DNA from 2 places in the Anoxybacillus sp. FSL W8-0382 genome. Region 1 is predicted to be linked to the other one. Evidence: a T-box and tRNA genes for the amino acid it is inferred to sense, from the RefSeq annotation. Region 1 holds a T-box; the other holds one or more tRNA genes.
The links. A T-box is a leader RNA that pairs with one kind of tRNA and senses whether it is charged. The one in region 1 lies ahead of NSS60_RS14270 (glycine--tRNA ligase), so its partner is inferred to be a tRNA-Gly.
Positions count from the first base shown of each region.

Region 2: it has a tRNA-Gly gene. The T-box ahead of NSS60_RS14270 (glycine--tRNA ligase) is inferred to sense a tRNA for this amino acid. The anticodon was not compared.

Region 1 is NZ_JBBOPX010000001.1:2,690,350-2,700,032, forward strand. It holds gene NSS60_RS14230 (cell wall hydrolase) at 1-102, shown strand, start outside; gene gerQ (spore coat protein GerQ) at 121-564, shown strand; gene NSS60_RS14240 (DUF423 domain-containing protein) at 591-953, opposite strand; gene NSS60_RS14245 (YwdI family protein) at 965-1,201, opposite strand; gene NSS60_RS14250 (glycoside hydrolase family 13 protein) at 1,307-2,923, shown strand; gene NSS60_RS14255 (potassium channel family protein) at 2,941-3,936, opposite strand; gene NSS60_RS14260 (hypothetical protein) at 3,933-4,139, opposite strand; gene NSS60_RS14265 (uracil-DNA glycosylase) at 4,114-4,788, opposite strand; gene NSS60_RS14270 (glycine--tRNA ligase) at 4,847-6,229, opposite strand; T-box leader at 6,288-6,465, opposite strand; gene ahpF (alkyl hydroperoxide reductase subunit F) at 6,529-8,058, opposite strand; gene ahpC (alkyl hydroperoxide reductase subunit C) at 8,073-8,636, opposite strand; gene NSS60_RS14285 (glycosyltransferase family 2 protein) at 8,875-9,683, opposite strand, start outside.
Region 2 is NZ_JBBOPX010000001.1:2,343,905-2,353,587, reverse strand. It holds tRNA gene NSS60_RS12450 (tRNA-Tyr) at 1-1, shown strand, start outside; tRNA gene NSS60_RS12445 (tRNA-Trp) at 12-85, shown strand; tRNA gene NSS60_RS12440 (tRNA-His) at 95-170, shown strand; tRNA gene NSS60_RS12435 (tRNA-Gln) at 188-262, shown strand; tRNA gene NSS60_RS12430 (tRNA-Gly) at 268-339, shown strand; tRNA gene NSS60_RS12425 (tRNA-Cys) at 351-424, shown strand; tRNA gene NSS60_RS12420 (tRNA-Leu) at 436-521, shown strand; tRNA gene NSS60_RS12415 (tRNA-Leu) at 573-656, shown strand; gene NSS60_RS12410 (hypothetical protein) at 772-1,152, shown strand; partial or broken gene NSS60_RS12405 (IS982 family transposase) at 1,448-2,118, shown strand; tRNA gene NSS60_RS12400 (tRNA-Gly) at 2,561-2,634, shown strand; gene NSS60_RS12395 (B3/B4 domain-containing protein) at 2,716-3,378, opposite strand; gene queG (tRNA epoxyqueuosine(34) reductase QueG) at 3,440-4,576, shown strand; gene NSS60_RS12385 (amidase domain-containing protein) at 4,634-5,491, shown strand; gene trmL (tRNA (uridine(34)/cytosine(34)/5-carboxymethylaminomethyluridine(34)-2'-O)-methyltransferase TrmL) at 5,503-5,976, shown strand; gene NSS60_RS12375 (PrkA family serine protein kinase) at 6,258-8,153, shown strand; gene NSS60_RS12370 (IS701 family transposase) at 8,254-9,435, opposite strand.

The sequences.
Region 1 (9,683 bases):
GGTCCTTGTCCAGCACGATGGTTTAATCAATGGAATACCGGTCGCTTCAAATCTCATTGTTTTTACGCGCCAACTCGCTCGGATTGTCCACGTGTATATTAATTTAAGGGAGGGATTAGTATGAGTGAAGAAAGACAACAAGTTCCTTATTATGCATATCCTTACTACTATCCGTACCAAATGCCAACATATCCATTTGGGTTGCCTACACCAACGTTTACGCCCCAAACGGGAGCGATGCAAACACCAACGACCGCAAGCCAACCGCTACCGGGGATGCTCCCGATTGAAGAGTCGTACATTGAAAACATTTTGCGCCTAAACAAAGGTAAAATCGCCACAGTTTATGCGACGTTTGAAAACAATCGTGAATGGAATGCGAAAATTTTCCGCGGCGCCATTGAAGCAGCTGGACGCGACCATCTTATTTTAAGTGATCCACAAACAGGCATGCGCTATTTATTGCCGATGATTTATCTCGACTATGTGACATTTGATGAAGAAATTAATTATGAATATCCATTTGCATCGGGTGGTGGATTAAGCACATATGCTCCACGTTAAAAACGAGGCGTCAAGCACGCCTCGTTTTACATATGTTTCATCGCCACATACGCTAAAAGTAGCCAAGCGATAATAAACGATACGCCACCAAACGGCGTGATCGCTCCAAGTATTTTTACTTGCGTCAAGCTCAGTACATATAAACTGCCTGAAAATAAAACGATTCCCACAAGCATCAACCAACCAGCCGGCGTCACGTTCGGCCATTTTGTCGCAAGTAATGCAACAATAAACAAACCGATCGTGTGGAACATTTGATATTGAACCGCCTTTTGCCACGTGTCGATATATCGCTCTGGAATTCTCCCTTCGAGCACATGCGCTCCGAATGCACCGAGCGCGACACATAATGCTGCGCTAATGGAAGCGATAATTGTAAATAGTTTCATGTTCATTCCCCCTAAAAATCAAGTAATGATGATCCGTTTGCATCGCCGTCAATGTCTAATCGTTCTTTTGTTGTCGGCTGCGTGGCAACAATCGTTGACGTGTTCGCTGGCGGCTGTTGTAAAATAACGTCACACAATGCACGAACGGCATACATATGCTCACGCATCGTCTGCGGTGACGACGTATGCTTTGCTTTTGCAATTTCTTCTTCCATTTTTGTTAACACATGTGTCACTAATATGTTCAAAACGTTTTCACTCCCGTCTTCCTTTTTCCCTTAAGACAATGGTATCTTATACATAGCAACTTTTCAAATTGAAAACGCTTTAATTGGACAAAGGAGTGACAACAAATGAAACGGACATGGTGGAAAGAAGCTGTCGTATACCAAGTATATTGGCGAAGCTTTTTTGATTCAAACGGCGATGGATACGGCGATTTAGAAGGACTCATTCAAAAGCTCGATTACATTCACGATTTAGGGGTCGATGTCATTTGGCTCAATCCGTGCTACGAGTCACCAGATAAAGATAACGGATACGACATTTCAGACTATTATCGCATTATGGATAAAGCAGGGGATATGGAGACGTTTGATCGCCTGCTTCACGAAGTGCATCAACGTGGAATGAAATTAATTATGGACCTTGTCGTAAACCATACATCCGATCAACACCCTTGGTTTATTGAGTCTCGTTCATCAAAAGACAATCCGAAACGCGATTGGTACATATGGCGTGACAAGCCAAATAACTGGCGTTCGTACTTTACACCGTCCGCATGGGAATACGATGAAAAAACAGGGCAATACTACTTCCATTCCTTTGCAGTTGAACAACCAGATTTGAATTGGGAAAATAAAGAAGTTCGTGAAGAAATTTATAAAATGATGCGCTTTTGGTTAGATAAAGGCATTGACGGGTTCCGTTTAGATGCGATTGCTTTGCTTGCCAAACCTGAAGGATTTCCTGATGCCGAAAATCCATATGACATTCGCTATTTAACAAACAACCCAGGCGTGCACGATTACTTGCAAGAAATGCATGAAAAAGTGTTAAAGCATTATGATATTTTCACAGTCGGTGAAGTCGCTTTCGTGTCGCCAGAAGAAGGGTTGAAATATGTTGGAGAAGACCGAAACGAGCTACATACGCTGTTCCATTTTGAAGTATGTGACGAAATGCCGACATGGGATCCGATTCGCTTTAAACAAATTCAAAAACGTTGGTATGAAGGGTTGTGGGGGAAAGGATGGAACTCACAATTTTTAAACAACCACGACCATACGCGACAAGTGACGCGCTACGGAAACGATAAACAGTTCCGTGTTGAATCAGCGAAATTGCTCGCTACGCTCGTGCATACGTTGCCTGGAACGCCTTACATTTATCAAGGAGAAGAAATCGGCATGACGGGCGTCAAATTTGACTCAATTGATGACTATAACGACATTGCGATGAAAAACAAATATGCGGAAGAAGTCGCGAAAGGTCGCGATCCGAAAGAAGTGCTAGAAAGCTTGCAGCTATTAAGCCGCGATAATTCTCGGACACCAATGCAGTGGGACGATAGCGAACATGCAGGATTTACGACGGGAACGCCTTGGTTAAAAGTGAATCCGAATTATAAAGAAATTAACGTGAAACAAGCGTTAGCTGATCCAAACTCAGTATATTATTACTATAAAAAGCTTATTCAATTACGCAAACAAAATCCGGTAATGGTGTACGGCACGTTCCGCGATCTTTCAGAAAATGAGCCGTATATTTATGCTTATACACGCGAGCTCGATGGCGTTCGCTGGCTTATCGTTTTAAATCATTGCGACAGCGACAACGTATATACATTGCCAGAAGAGATCAGCTCTGCAAGTCGCCGCCTCTTGCTCGGCAACTATACAGACGTCAAAGAAGAAGGAACGACGCTTCATATGCGCCCACACGAAGCGAGAATTTATGCATTACAGTAAGCAGCCGATATGGCTGCTTACTTTTTGTTTACTGCCTGTTCAAACGCATCTAATGCTCGTTTCTCACCGAATACAATGATGACATCTCCAACATAAAATCGCTCCTCTGGCATCGGATTGCCAATAATGTCGTTTTGACGTTGAATGGCAATAATCGTCACACCAAAGCGCGTACGCACCGCTTGATCGCGAACAGATGTCTCGACAAATGGGGAATGAGGTTCAATCGTAATTTCTTCAATCGCATATTGTTCTGCATGGTCATGAAAAATCGTATCAACATAATCGACACTCACAGGCTTTAACATCGTCATCGCCATGCGCCGGCCGCCCAAAAACGAAGGGTTAATCACCTTGTCCGCACCAGCACGTCGCAATTTTTCTTCCGATTCCGTTCGTTCGGCACGCGCGACAACTTGAATGTCGCGGTTTATTCCTTTTGCTGTTAAGGCAATAAAGACGTTATCAGCATCAGATGGCAACGCGGCAATTAAGCCAGCCGCCCGTTCAATGCCTGCCGCGATCAATACGTCATCTTCTGTCGCATCCCCTTCGACGCACGGAAGAGGGTCGTCCATTTCTTCGAGCCAATCCGTGTTTCGCTCAATAACAACGACAGGTGTCCCGTTTTTGACAAGCTCGCGCACGACTTGTTCTCCCACTCGTCCATACCCACATACGATAATATGATTTCTCATCGTTTCAACTTTCTTTTTCATTTTTCGCCTCCGCACTGTTTTCGAAAATTCCCCTTCCATCATCATCGAAGCAACCGCCCCTGTCGCGTATGTCACGATGCTAATACCGACGGGAATAATGATCAGTGCAAACATTTTCCCATAAAACGTTTGTGGAACTGTATCGCCATAGCCAACCGTTAAAATCGTAACAACAGTCAACCAAAGAGCATCAAAAAACGTTAATTGCTCAGAAAACATAAACCCTATCGTTCCTGCAGCAATGGCGAAGAGCATCGCCACAACGGAAACGACGATAGAGCGCGACGAACTCATCCGTTTCTCCCCTTATGTCCTTTTTTTACAAACTTCATGCAAGGCGCGCCAGATGATTGCTTAACGACAATAGACGGCAACGCGACGCTTTTAAAACCGAACGCACGACAACCGCGCGGCAGCTGCGGGTCCCACGTGACGTAAAAATGTTTGCATGCATAACAGTTTATTCGAGTATCAAATGTTTTCGATTTGCCAGTCAATCGTCTCTCTCCCTGTTCGTTGTAAAAACGCGTTCGTTTTCGAAAACGGGCGGCTGCCGAAAAAGCCTCGCGCGGCTGAAAGTGGGCTCGGATGCGGGGCTTCAATAAGATAATGATGTTCATTTGTAATGAGCGCTTTTTTCGCTTGGGCATGACGCCCCCATAAAATAAAGACGACCGGCTCCGTCTTTTCATTCACAAGTTCAATGATGCGATCCGTAAAATGTTCCCATCCTTTTCCTTTGTGCGAGTTTGCTTCCCCTTGCCGTACCGTTAATACCGTATTTAACAATAACACTCCCTGCTTCGCCCATTTTAATAAATAACCGTTGTTTGGAATATAACACCCGAGGTCATCGTGTAGCTCTTTAAAAATATTTAATAGTGACGGAGGCAAAGCGACGCCCGGTTTGACAGAAAAACTTAATCCGTGCGCTTGATTCGGCCCGTGATACGGATCTTGTCCTAAAATAACGACTTTCACATCGGCATATGGCGTGTAATGAAGGGCGTTGAAAATATCGTGCATATCGGGATAAATCGTTTTCGTTCGATATTCTTCTTTTAAAAACTGACGCAACTTCAAATAATACGGTTTTTGAAACTCCTCTTCTAATAAAGGAGCCCAATCGTTTTTCAATATGCTCATCTTTTCACTCCTTTCTAATACAAAGGCTACCCTACTACATAGGATAGCCTGTTTTCGTCTAAAACTGAATTTTTTCTTCCAAGAAGCTTTTTAATTGTACAATTGGAATGCGTGTTTGTTCCATCGTGTCGCGATCGCGCACAGTTACCATTTGATCTTGTTCTGAGTCGAAATCATACGTAATACAGAACGGTGTACCAATTTCATCTTGGCGGCGATAACGTTTACCGATTGATCCTGACTCGTCGTAATCAACCATAAAGTGTTGTGACAATTGTTCAAAGATCTCACGTGCACCTTCTGATAACTTTTTCGATAACGGCAATATCGCGGCCTTGTACGGCGCTAATGCCGGATGAAGATGCATGACGGTACGCGTTGTGCCGTCCGCAAGTTGTTCTTCTTCATATGCATCAATCATAAAGGCAAGCGTCACGCGGTCTGCACCGAGTGAAGGTTCAATGCAGTACGGAATGAAACGCTCATTCGTCTCTTGATCGAGGTAATGGAAATCTTCTCCTGAATATTCCATATGACGGCGCAAATCGTAATCGGTGCGCGATGCAATGCCCCATAGCTCGCCCCAACCGAACGGGAACTTATATTCAATATCTGTTGTCGCGTTGCTGTAGTGAGATAGTTCGTCTTCGGAATGATCGCGCAAACGAATGTTTTCACGCTTCATGCCAAGCGATAAAAGCCACTGTTCGCAATATTGTTTCCAATAATCAAACCATTGCAATTCTTCTCCTGGCTTGCAGAAAAATTCAAGCTCCATTTGCTCAAATTCGCGCGTACGGAATGTGAAGTTTCCAGGTGTAATTTCGTTCCGAAAACTTTTTCCGATTTGCGCAATACCAAACGGCAATTTTTTGCGCATTGTCCGCTGCACGTTTTTAAAGTTTACAAAAATGCCTTGTGCCGTTTCAGGACGAAGATAAATTTCGTTCGCGCTCGATTCCGTCACACCTTGGAACGTTTTAAACATTAAGTTAAATTGGCGAATGTTCGTAAAGTCGCGACTGCCGCAATCCGGACAAGCGATGTCGTGCTCTTGAATGAGCTGCTCCATTTTTTCAAATGGAAGCCCATCGACAACCATTTCAATGCCTTTCGCTTCAAGGGCGCTTTCGATAAGTTTGTCTGCCCGGTGACGCGCTTTACATTGTTTACAGTCAATCATCGGATCGTTGAAGTTCCCTAAATGACCTGACGCTTCCCACGTGCGCGGGTTCATTAAAATCGCTGCATCTAATCCGACATTGTACGGCGATTGTTGGACAAACTTTTTCCACCATGCGCGCTTAATATTGTTTTTTAATTCTGTCCCTAGCGGACCGTAATCCCACGTATTCGCTAACCCGCCGTAAATTTCTGAGCCAGGAAAAACAAAACCGCGATGTTTCGCATGTGCCACAATTTGATCCATCGTTACCGACATATTTCATCCTCCTCTTACGAAGTGTAAACAAAAAACGCTCTCGTCCTTAGGCCTTTCGCCTAGGGACGAGAGCGTAACTCCCGCGGTTCCACCCTAGTTGATGCGTAACGCATCCACTTTTTGCGTGAAGCAACTCCAGACTGCCGTTTCGCTAAGCGTCTTTGCTAGGCTTCCACCCTCCCTAGCTCGCTATAAAAGAACGATCTTAGCTACTATCCATCTTTCATCGTTGCACCTGTATTTCGTTTGGCTAATATTGTATCAAACGACAATACGAGCGTCAAGGGGAGGGAAACCGGTTAATTCCGAATTAAGTAGTCAAACGCACCTAAAGAAGCTGTTGCGCCTGAGCCCATGGAAATGATAATCTGTTTATATGCGCTATCTGTACAATCGCCAGCAGCGAAGACACCAGGAACGTTTGTTGCACCGCGTTTATCGACGATAATTTCACCGAAGCGATTGCGCTCTACCGTTCCTTCTAACCATTCTGTATTCGGTACAAGCCCGATTTGCACGAATACACCTTGAAGTTCAATATGGTGCTCTTCGCCTGTTGCGCGATCAATATATGTGAGACCGTTTACTTTGTCTGTACCTGTAATTTCTTTCGTTTGCGCATTTTTAATGACTGTTACGTTCGGTAAGCTGTACAAACGATCTTGCAACACAGCATCCGCTTTTAATTCTGGCGCAAACTCAAGAACGGTCACATGCTTAGCAATTCCCGCCAGGTCAATTGCCGCTTCGACCCCAGAGTTACCACCGCCAATGACCGCGACATGCTTTCCTTCGAACAACGGACCGTCGCAATGCGGGCAGTAAGCAACCCCTTTATTTTTGAACTCCGCTTCGCCAGGGACGCCGAGATTGCGCCAACGCGCACCTGTCGCGATAATGACCGCTTTACTTTTTAAAACGGCGCCGTTTTCAAGTTCAACTTCAATGAGGTCTTTCTTTTCCAACCGTTTCGCACGCTGCAAGTTCATAATGTCAACATTGTAATGTTTCACATGTTCTTCAAGGCTTGCCGCGAGCTTTGGACCTTCTGTATATTTGACGCTAATAAAGTTTTCAATGCCTAGTGTATCTAAAATTTGACCACCAAAACGTTCAGCGACAATTCCCGTGCGAATGCCTTTACGCGCAGCATAAATGGCTGCTGTTGCACCGGCAGGTCCGCCACCGATGACAAGCACGTCGAACGGGTCTTTGTTTGCGAACGTTGAAGCATCTGGCGTGCTTCCTAACTTCGCAAGAATTTCTTCAAGCGACATCCGACCGCTTGCGAACGGTTCGCCATTTAAAAAGACAGTTGGCACCGCCATAATGTCTTTTTGTTCGACTTCTTCTTTAAATGCTGCTCCATCAATCATCGTATGTGAAATATTCGGATTTAGTACGCTCATGACGTTTAATGCTTGAACGACGTCCGGACAGTTATGGCACGTTAAGCTGACGTATGTTTCAAAACGGTACGTTCCTTGTAAACCTTTAATTTGATCAATGACCGCTTGATCGACCTTTGGCGGACGTCCACTCACTTGAAGCAACGCAAGCACGAGGGAAGTAAATTCATGTCCTAAAGGCACTCCTGCGAACACAACGCCCGTTTCTTCGCCAACGCGATTGACGCTAAAGCTTGGCGTTCTCTCTAACGTTGTTTTTTCTACTTTGATTTTCGATGACATCGTTGCAAGCTCATCGACTAAAGCAAGCATATCGCGGGAAACTGAATCGTCTCCCGCGCTCACTTTTAACACAATGTCATTTTCCATCAATTGTAGATATTGGGCGAGCTGTGCTTTAATTTCAGCATCCAATACCATTGACGTAAGCCTCCTTAAATTTTACCTACAAGGTCAAGACTTGGCTTCAATGTTTGCCCACCTTCTTGCCATTTTGCTGGGCATACTTCGCCAGGGTTGTTGCGCACATATTGTGCAGCTTTAATTTTGTTTACAATTGTGCTTGCGTCGCGACCGATGCCGTCAGCGTTAATTTCAACTGCTTGGATAACACCGTCTGGATCGATAATGAACGTACCGCGTTGCGCAAGACCTGTTTCTTCATCAAGCACTTCGAACATGCGTGATAATTTTTGTGAAGGGTCGCCGATCATTACGTATTCAATTTTGCTAATAGCTGGCGAATGATCGTGCCATGCTTTATGCGTGAAGTGTGTATCTGTTGAAACAGAGTATACTTCAACACCAAACTCTTTTAATTTCGGATATTCGTTTTGTAAATCTTCTAATTCTGTTGGGCAAACGAACGTAAAGTCTGCTGGATAGAAGCAAACGACGCTCCATTTTCCTTTTAAGTTTTCTTCTGTTACCTCGATAAATTCACCGTTATGGTACGCCATCGCTTTAAATGGTTGTACTTGTTTTCCTACTAATGACATGCTTCATCATCCTCCTGCATCATTTTTTTGTATGTTAGTAGTATGATCCAGCCATATAGAAAATATGACTGACAAATCAAATTATAACAATTATAATTCGATATAAATTATCATATAGTAATTTTTATTTGTCAAGTAGAAACTACTTAACCTTGTTAGTTTTTCGACACATTTCTTCTTTATTCCTTTTTCTATAAACAAAAAAACAGAGCCTTCGCAAAGACTCTGTACATATCCCCTAACAACGAACGAGATGAGCGAGCCGCGAACGAAACGGTTCACCATCCCATATGACTTCACTCTTTGCTTGCCGTTTTTGCACATCCGGCTCTGATAAAAGGAGCCAAAAGTTTTTCGTTGGTAGGTTGCCAAGTTCATGTTTTTCACTTAATCGGTTTAAATACATTTGTCTCGTTTCATTCATTTGTTTCGATAAATGATCTCCTTCATTGGAAAAAGCATAAAGAACACTCGCTGTCGGTACGCGTTTGACACAAAACTCTTTCGCTACACGTAAAAAGAAATCCCAATCCCAATAATTATGAACGTATGAATCAAAATACCCGATTACATCATGAATGGTGCGCCGATACATGCTCCCTGAAGGAACATACGTCGAAAATGTACGCATTGCTTGTAAATCATATTCATATGCAAATAAAAAGCGATCGGTCGGTATACGCATACCATTTTCCGTGCGATAATGAAAAATTTCTACATCGCTATATACAAAGTCCGCGTCGTTCATATTTGCAATCATTCGCTCCATATGGCACGGCAATAGTAAATCGTCATCATCACACAGCATAATAAAGTCTTCTGTCGCCGCACGCACACCGATATTCCGAGCTTCGACGTGCCCGACATTTTCGCTTAATTCCATGAGCTCAATAGAAAGCTCAGGATATGCATCGACAGCAGCTTGTACCGATGAGCCCCCATCGTTGACAATAATAACTTGCGTTGGCTTATACGTTTGTTTGCTTAACGACTCTAGCAATTCTGCCAGCGGAAGTAGCCGATTATATGTCGCAATAACTACAGAAA
Region 2 (9,683 bases), 350 kb from region 1:
ATTTTGACTTTAGGGGCATAGTTTAATGGTAGAACAGAGGTCTCCAAAACCTCCGGTGTGGGTTCGATTCCTACTGCCCCTGCCAAAAAACGTGGCGGCTATGGCGAAGTGGTTAACGCACCAGATTGTGGCTCTGGCATTCGTGGGTTCGATTCCCACTAGTCGCCCCATATATGCTTGAAAATTTTGGGGTATAGCCAAGCGGTAAGGCAACGGACTTTGACTCCGTGATGCGTTGGTTCGAATCCAGCTACCCCAGCCATATATGCGGAAGTAGTTCAGTGGTAGAACACCACCTTGCCAAGGTGGGGGTCGCGGGTTCGAGTCCCGTCTTCCGCTCTTCGTTTCATGGCGGCATAGCCAAGTGGTAAGGCAGAGGTCTGCAAAACCTTTACCACCGGTTCGAATCCGGTTGCCGCCTCCATTTTTTTATGCGCCGGGGTGGCGGAATTGGCAGACGCACAGGACTTAAAATCCTGCGGTAGGTGACTACCGTGCCGGTTCGAGTCCGGCCCTCGGCACTGTAAAGGCTTGACAAAGCAAGTTTGTGTGATAAAATTTAATTGTTCCATGCCGATGTGGCGGAACTGGCAGACGCGCACGACTCAAAATCGTGTTCCCTTGCGGGAGTGTGGGTTCGACTCCCACCATCGGCACTGTTAAATAGGGAAAAGGTTTTAGGGACAAGGGGTTTCACAAAGGTGAAATCCCTTGTTTTTTATTTACCGAATACATTTGACGCATTTTTATTTTGGAAAGTAGGTGAATAAAATGATCATTGCGAACAACTATAAAGAAATTAAAGATCATTTTGATTTCACGGATAGTATCATAACGGATATGAAATGGAATAATCCATTAGACCTATCTATCACGATAGACTATTATTGGGATACACAGGAGAATAGGGAGGAAAATAGGACATTAGCGTTGCATTTTAAGGATTGCCTAGATGTGGAGTACAAAATAAAAAAAGAGATACTAGAAATGTCAAGGCGTGATATCCATTTTGATAGCTTGTTCACTATTATTCTCTTCGAAAATGTAGAAGCAAATTCAAGCGAATTTTACCATTTTCATATCTATACCTTTGATTATAAAGAGCCGTTGTTAAAAATTATTTGTAAGCAAGTTCAGTTGGAAGAAGTATAGCGCCACTCGTCATGGATTTTAACAAAGAGATGGGAAAGATTAACAACTAAAAGGCGGTTCGCTCCGCCTTGTTTTATTGTTGTTTTTGCGGTATTATCTCGTTAAGAAAAGCGAACGCGTCAAGTTGTTACTAACTCATATTTCGCACCTTGGTAGGGCGGAACAAAAGGATTTTTCATTCAGTTTTTTAGAAACCCGTGGTGCTATATAAAATCGAGTAAGCATAAAAATAGCCCTTGCTTGTGGATCTCCTATAGAATGGAAGTGCCAACCAACATTCGAAAGGAGAATTCCCATGCAAGAGCCCTTTCATTTTACTACAGATCAAGCAAAGATTCAAAAACAATATGCAGTCATTTTCTTTTTTGTTTCTGCCCAGCTGTCACAAATTCAATTCTATCTTCAACGTCGCAATCGTCATTTGGTGAAACAAGAAGATACGGTGATCATTGCTATTCATCTTTTAGGAAAGCTGCTTGGCTTCTCTTCCGAACGTGCATGGCATCGCTTTGTGACTGGGAACTTGTTTACAACGTTCTCGATACAATCGCCGTTGTCGAGCGCTGCGCTTTGCGATCAAATGGATCCGCCATGAGCTAGCCAAACGTGGACAACACCACGCCTATGCGGTCGTAGATAGTATACCACTCGAGTTGTGCCATGCCGCAAGAATGTACCGAGTCAAACGATTTCAAGGAATCGCGGACATCGGTCTCTGTGCATCGAAAAAGCAGTGGTACTATGGATTTAAGCTCCATCTTCAGGTGACCAACCAAGGACTGCCCATGGGATACGTGGTAACGGAGGCGTCCTGTCACGATCGAACTGCAGCTGAAACCGTCATGACCCAAATTCCTCATCCTTTTAATTTGGGTGATAAAGGATTTATCAGTAGCGAATTGCAAAAAAAAGTTGTATGAAGCGTACCAAATCGCTTTTTGGACTCCATCTCGCAAAAATCATCGTTTTTGATTATATGAATTTGATTGTGTATGAAACCAAAAGGTGTTATGTCAAATCTCTTCTTCATTTGTAACCACGATGCCTATTATTGTCCAGGCATATATGCGCGCATTGATTTTATAGGGAAAAATGAGTTATAAAGAGATGAGTGATGCATTTTTGAAAAAGTTGTGAACAACGTATTGACTTGTCCGAGGGGAGTCGATATAATGTAAAACGTAATTACGAAACAGGGATTCCTGTTTTTATTTTTGCATCTGATTCGACAAATTTCTACTTTTTCTGCATGCGGGTGTAGTTTAGTGGTAAAACCTCAGCCACGAGCGACACATCGTCGAATAAGCGACGAGTTGCCTCGACGCACCGATCATCGTTGAGTAAGCGGGAAGAGGAAGAGGCATAGTTGAGCGTGCAGGGCAATTGTGGATATAGTGAATACAATGATGCGGGTGTAGTTTAGTGGTAAAACCTCAGCCTTCCAAGCTGATGTCGTGGGTTCGATTCCCATCACCCGCTCCATACATACGGGGACAACGCAGTGTTTCGTTTCGAAGATGAACGGGGCATTGCGTTTTTTTATTTCGCTTCGCCCCGTATTTGTTATATGATGAGTTGTGTATGAGCTGTACCCCCATGGATTTGAATAAACATCTCTTTCATCGCTTGCAATATTTGTTCACATTGCGTTTCTGTAAATGAGGGCAGAAAATATACGATTTGAATTGCATTTGTTGTTTGCTCTGTAACCATTGTTCGTTTCGAATCAACGATTGGACTGCCGAACGGGCCTTGAGCGTCTTTTGTGACGAGTTTTCGATCAAAATTTGTCGTCCGATCATTGATGCCGATATATTCATCTGCTTGTGTACCGATCGTGACGGCTATATCTCCTGTTAGATGATCTCGATCATAAATGCCGATCGGTAGTTTATAATATAAGGAAAAAAAGTTATTCACATCGGCCGCCGAGTGAATGGATGGAATAAAACTTTGCTTCTGTACGCGACGAAGCAAACTTTCCGATGAAGGACGATATCGGCTCGGATCTGTGCCAATTTGTTTAAATACAGACCGCCATTCTTTTACTTCTGGCCATTCAGCCAACGGAGTTTGTTCCATATCAAAATATAGCAACTCTTGAAATTGGCGAAGTTTCCCTTTCAGCATGTTGGGGGATGGACCGACGACGATTTGATCGTATGTAAGGACGCCGATTTTAAAATGAGGTACGCGCTGTTTTATTGTGTCACAAATGGTTAACATATCGTTCACTCCTTTTTCTTTACATTGTAACATAAACAACAAAGAAAGGAGGGATTCGGGGATGGACGTTGAAGCATTAAAGGAAGAAATCATTCAATATAGCCGAACGATCGGCATTGATAAAATCGGTTTTGCTCATGCGGATCCGTTTAGCGAATTAAAAGAACGACTGCGTCACCAGCAACAACTCGGATATGAATCAGGATTTGAGGAGCCTGATATTGAAAAGCGGACAACCCCATCTTTATTGCTTCCAGAAGCACGTTCTATTATTGCAATTGCCCTCGCGTATCCGTCGAAGCTAAAAAACGCACCGCGAAGCACGAAAACAGAACGAAGAGGCATTTTTTGTCGCGCATCCTGGGGACAAGATTATCATGTTGTTTTACGCGATCGCTTACAAAAATTAGAACAATTTATTTTAGAACGTGTACCAGATGCAAAAGTAAAATCAATGGTAGATACAGGAGAATTATCGGATCGGGCAGTAGCCGAGCGTGCAGGTATCGGATGGAGTGGGAAAAACTGCTCAATTATTACGCCAGAGTTTGGATCGTACGTATATTTAGGAGAAATGATTACAAATATCCCGTTTCCTCCGGATGCGCCAATTGAAGATCAATGCGGGACATGCACGCGCTGCATTGATGCTTGTCCGACAGGCGCACTTGTGCAAGGGGGACAGTTGAATGCGAAGCGATGTATTGCTTTTTTAACGCAAACGAAAACGTTTATTCCTGATGAGTTTCGCGATAAAATTGGTAATCGATTGTACGGATGTGATACGTGTCAACTTGTTTGTCCGAAAAATAAAGGAAAAGACTTTCATTTCCATCCAGAGATGGAGCCGGATCCAGAAGTGGTGAAACCGCTATTAAAACCAATTCTTCATATGACGAATCGCCAATTTAAAGAGACGTTTGGGCATTTATCGGGGGCATGGCGTGGGAAAAAACCGATTCAACGGAATGCCATTATCGCATTAGCTCATTATAAAGATGAAAGTGCCATCGACGATTTATTGATATTGCTTCAAAAAGATTCACGTCCAGTCATTCGTGGAACCGCGGCGTGGGCGCTTGGGAAAATCGGAAACAGGAAAGTTGTGCCGATGCTCCAGCAAGCAAAAGAAAAAGAACAAGATGAGGACGTTATTCGAGAAATTGATAACGCGTTAGCGATGCTTGAAAATGTGTAGTTGTTTTTCTTTCATCTCTGACATAACGTATTAAAAAACGAAAAAGTGGTGAGCGAGATGAGAAAACAGCTACACGCCCTTCTCGATCAGCGTATTCGTTCCTTTTTTGCGGCTAATGTGACGGATGAGGAAATGGAACGAAAAAAGCAACTGCTGGCGAAGCGACAGGCGAAGCTTGTGAAATGCGAAGGAAAAGGAGTCGTAATAGAAAAGAAACATATTGCCTCTCACACGTTCGTCCGCTACATCGTTCATTTCCGTTTTTTTATTTGGCAAGACGGGTGGATGTATGTTGAAGAGGAACAAGAGATGCGTGAAGCAATATTTGAACGACGTGAGCTTGTGAGTGATCGCCCGCTTTTGCCTAACATGGAGACGGAACAAGTTGAAAAAAAACAAGAACGTCATGAAGATGAACGAGTTCGTTATACGTATGATCGATTAGCCGCAGTACGATATGCTGAAGTATGGTGGAATGATTATAACCCCGCGTTTCATCAATTCCATGTTGATTGCACAAATTTCGTTTCTCAATGTTTGCATGCGGGCGGTATTCCGATGATCGGATATCCAAATAAAACGAAAGGATGGTGGATGCGAGAAAACGATTGGAGCTATACGTGGACGGTTGCACATGCATTTCGTTGGTATTTAAGTGGAACGAAAACAGGTATTCAAGCAGTTGAAAAAAAATCGCCGGAACAGTTGTCTCTTGGTGACGTCATTTGTTATGATTTTCAAGGGGACGGACGATTCGATCACACGACGATCGTTGTCGCGAAAGATAAACAAGGGATGCCTCTCGTCAATGCCCATACGTCCAATAGTAGAATGCGTTATTGGTCATACGAGGATTCAACCGCTTATACGCCGAATATTCAATATAAGTTTTTTCATATTATTGATCGAATATAGGAGTGAAGAATGTGGCTTTACATGTCGTTTTATATCAACCAGAAATTCCAGCAAACACAGGAAATATCGCGCGTACGTGCGCGGCGACAGGAACGTCATTACATTTAATTCGACCGCTCGGATTTTCAACTGATGACAAAATGTTAAAGCGTGCCGGATTAGATTATTGGGAGTATGTTAACGTTCATTATTACGATTCATTACAAGAGCTTTTCGAAAAATATAAGGAAGGTCAATTTTTCTTTATTACGAAGTTTGGAGAAAAATATTACACCTCTTTTGACTATAGCGATCAAACGAAAGACTACTTTTTCGTTTTTGGTCGCGAAACAAGCGGATTGCCGAAAGATTTAATTGAAAATAACATGGAACGTTGTTTGCGTATTCCGATGAATGAATACGTCCGTTCGCTCAATTTATCGAACACAGCTGCTATCCTCGTGTATGAAGCGTTAAGACAACAAAACTTTCCAAACGTATTTTAAGCGACTTTCGAATGAAAGTCGCTTAATTTTTTACTTCTGGCTTATCATTATATCCTGCGGTGAAGATCGCCACCAAAAAGGCAGCGATTACGCCAAGAATGAGAAGCGTCTTCATATACAATCTCCTCCCTTGATGAAGTGACAACAAATGTCCACGTTTTCATTATAGCTTAATTGCATGTCGGGATGAAAGTCATTCTTTCACGAATGATCCCGGACATCCTTGCATACATATGGTATTAATCACAATGCTAGATCACAACGGTGGAGGAGGTCCGTGTATGGACATTTTAAAAAAAATACAAAAATATAGAGAAGAAGAACAGAAGTTAAAGTGGGAAGGGACATTTGCGGAATATTTAGAAATCGTAAAAGAAAAGCCATGGGTAGCTCAGTCTGCTCATTCTCGCGTTTACAATATGATCAAAGATGCGGGCGTAGAAGAAGTGGATGGGAAGAAAAAATACAACTTTTTTAGCGGCCAGTTGTTTGGACTTGAGGAAGCGCTAGAGCGTCTTGTAGAAGAATATTTTCATCCAGCTGCGAAACGATTAGATGTTCGAAAACGTATTTTGTTGTTAATGGGGCCAGTAAGCGGCGGAAAATCGACGCTTGTGACGATGTTAAAGAGAGGGCTTGAGGCGTACTCATATACCGATCGTGGTGCTGTATATGCCATTAAAGGATGTCCGATGCACGAAGATCCGCTTCATTTAATCCCGCACCATTTACGCGACGAGTTTTATAAAGAGTACGGTATTCGTATCGAAGGAAATTTGTCGCCATTAAATATGATGCGGCTTGAAAAAGAATACGGTGGGCGCATTGAAGATGTGATGGTTGAACGCATCTTTTTCTCAGAAGATAAACGTGTCGGAATCGGGACGTTCAGCCCATCCGATCCGAAGTCCCAAGATATTGCTGATTTAACAGGAAGCATTGATTTTTCTACGATTGCTCAATATGGGTCCGAATCGGATCCGCGCGCATATCGCTTTGATGGGGAGTTAAACAAAGCAAATCGCGGCATTATGGAATTTCAAGAGATGCTGAAATGTGATGAAAAATTTTTATGGCATTTACTTTCTTTGACGCAAGAAGGAAATTTTAAAGCGGGACGTTTTGCACTTATTAGTGCTGATGAGCTCATTGTTGCTCATACGAATGAAACAGAGTATCGTTCGTTTATTGCTAATAAGAAAAATGAGGCGCTTCATTCGCGAATTATCGTCATGCCGATTCCATATAACTTAAAAGTGTCAGAAGAAGAGCGTATTTATGAAAAAATGATTCGCGAAAGTGACGTAGAAGATGTGCATATTGCACCGCATACGCTGCGGGTAGCAGCGATGTTTACCATTTTAACGCGATTGAAAGAGCCGAAGCGCGGTGATATCGACCTTGTGAAAAAAATGCGCTTGTATGACGGTGAGTTAGTTGAAGGATTTAATGAAGTGGATGTCGAAGAGCTGAAAAAAGAATATCCAGATGAAGGAATGAGTGGTATTGATCCACGTTATGTTATTAATCGTATTTCGTCTTGTATCATTCGAAAAGAAGTGCCGTCCATTAATGCATTAGATGTATTGCGAGCATTAAAAGAAGGGCTAGAGCATCATCCGTCTATTTCAAAAGAAGATCGGGAACGTTATTTAAATTTCATTTCGATTGCAAGAAAAGAATACGATGAAATTGCAAAACGTGAAGTACAAAAAGCGTTCGTCTATTCGTATGAAGAATCAGCAAAAACGTTAATGGATAACTATTTAGATAATGTAGAAGCGTATTGTAACAGAGCGAAAATTCGGGACCCGCTCACAGGAGAAGAAATGAATCCAGATGAAAAGCTGATGCGTTCGATTGAAGAGCAAATTGGCATTTCGGAGAATGCGAAAAAAGCATTTCGTGAAGAAATTTTAATTCGTATCTCAGCATATGCCCGCAAAGGTCAACGATTCGATTACAATTCGCACGAACGGTTGCGTGAAGCGATCCAGAAAAAGTTGTTTGCAGACTTAAAAGATATTGTCAAAATTACGACGTCTACAAAAACACCTGATGAACAACAACTCAAGAAAATTAATGAAGTTGTTGCGCGGTTAATTGATGAGTATGGTTATAACTCCACTTCAGCAAATGAATTGCTTCGTTACGTCGGAAGCTTGTTAAACCGATAAAGCATGCCGCACTTGGCATGCTTTGTTTTATCATCGTACTGTAGTTGAGCAATTTTCGTTACAATAATTACCATTTAAAAAGAGACAAACAGGGTACCCCTTATGCCACGTGGAGCTGTTTTTTCACGGTATCAATGGGAATATTTTGTTTCGCTGCACGGTAAATGAACTCCACGAGGCTATGTCCTTTTCTCTTGCGCAGGAGATCGAGCCCATCCGAAAAATCACTGTTCGACTCGAACATGCTGTACATATACGCAAGTTGCACCAAGATCCAATACCGTTTCACCGCCCGACGCCCGCGAACGCGGTATCCATCGAGTTTCAGCTGGTCTTTCGCTTGACGGAAAAAACATTCGATCGACCAACGTGCAGCATAGTAGCGCAAGATCTCTTCATCGCTTAGCTCGCGATCGGTGCTCAAGACGCAATGAAGATGTTTCGGCGTCATCGGCTGATCGGCTTTCCATGCGAGCAGCACCACGGCATCCTTGAGACCGTTCAGAGCACCTTCGTAGCGATACACCCGATAACGCTCTTTTCCCACCGTGACGAGGCGGGTATCCCGTGGCTCCATAGATTTGGCAAATTCCTTTGCTTGAATGGCCGTCCCTTTTGGATAGAGAATCCGATTCGTCTTCAGCATCGCGATGACGTGGAACCCTTTTTTCAAGCAGGCTCCCACGAGGGTTTTCGATGGATACCAAGAGTCCATGAGCACATAAACGGGGCGACTCACATCCAACGAAGAAAGCATCTCGATCGCGAGTTCCCCTTTGCTTTTCCCCGCCGTCTTGTCGTAGAGGCGAAAGGCAAAAGGAAACGCTTGGGTCATCGTATGAACCATGAGCCAAACGAGAGAATGTCCCCAGATCGACTTTTTCTCTGCGTGAGAATAGTGCCAATCACACCCTTGAATGGCGTGTGTTGCCCGTGACGAGGGCTTCGTTTTTTGGCAAATCGTATCATCGATCGAAACAAAAATGGGTTGATTCTCTCGTTTCGAGCTGCGTTCGACACGATGAAGCACCCACTGTTGGAGTTTGCGAAGCAGCGTCTCTTCCTCCCATGGGCTTTTCGTGAAAAAATGGCTCAGTGTCGTGCGATGGTTCGGATGAAAACTCCCATGATGTAGATCGGTCAGCGTTCCCGAAAAGCCCTTTGTAATCATCGCATCCACGATATGAACGAGATGCTTCATGACAGGTTTCGAGAAATAAAGGGCCAACCCCAACATCGTCAAAAACTTGTGGATTCCTTGGTGATGTGCTAATCTATTCATGAGACATGAACCTCCTTGTGAATGGTTTGTTGGCACATCTATTCTAACCAAGGAATCGGGTTCATGTCTTCTTTTTTGTTTGGTTGTAAATTTATGTTAGTAAATTTGCTCATCTACAGCATCGTATAAAACAGGCTTGTCCTTCAGAAAGGGATTTGAACAATTTTCGCAATCATTTGTCAATTTTTTTCGGTCGTCGCATAGGATAAAGTAACTAGCCATTCATTTATGATTTTTTATTAGCCAAC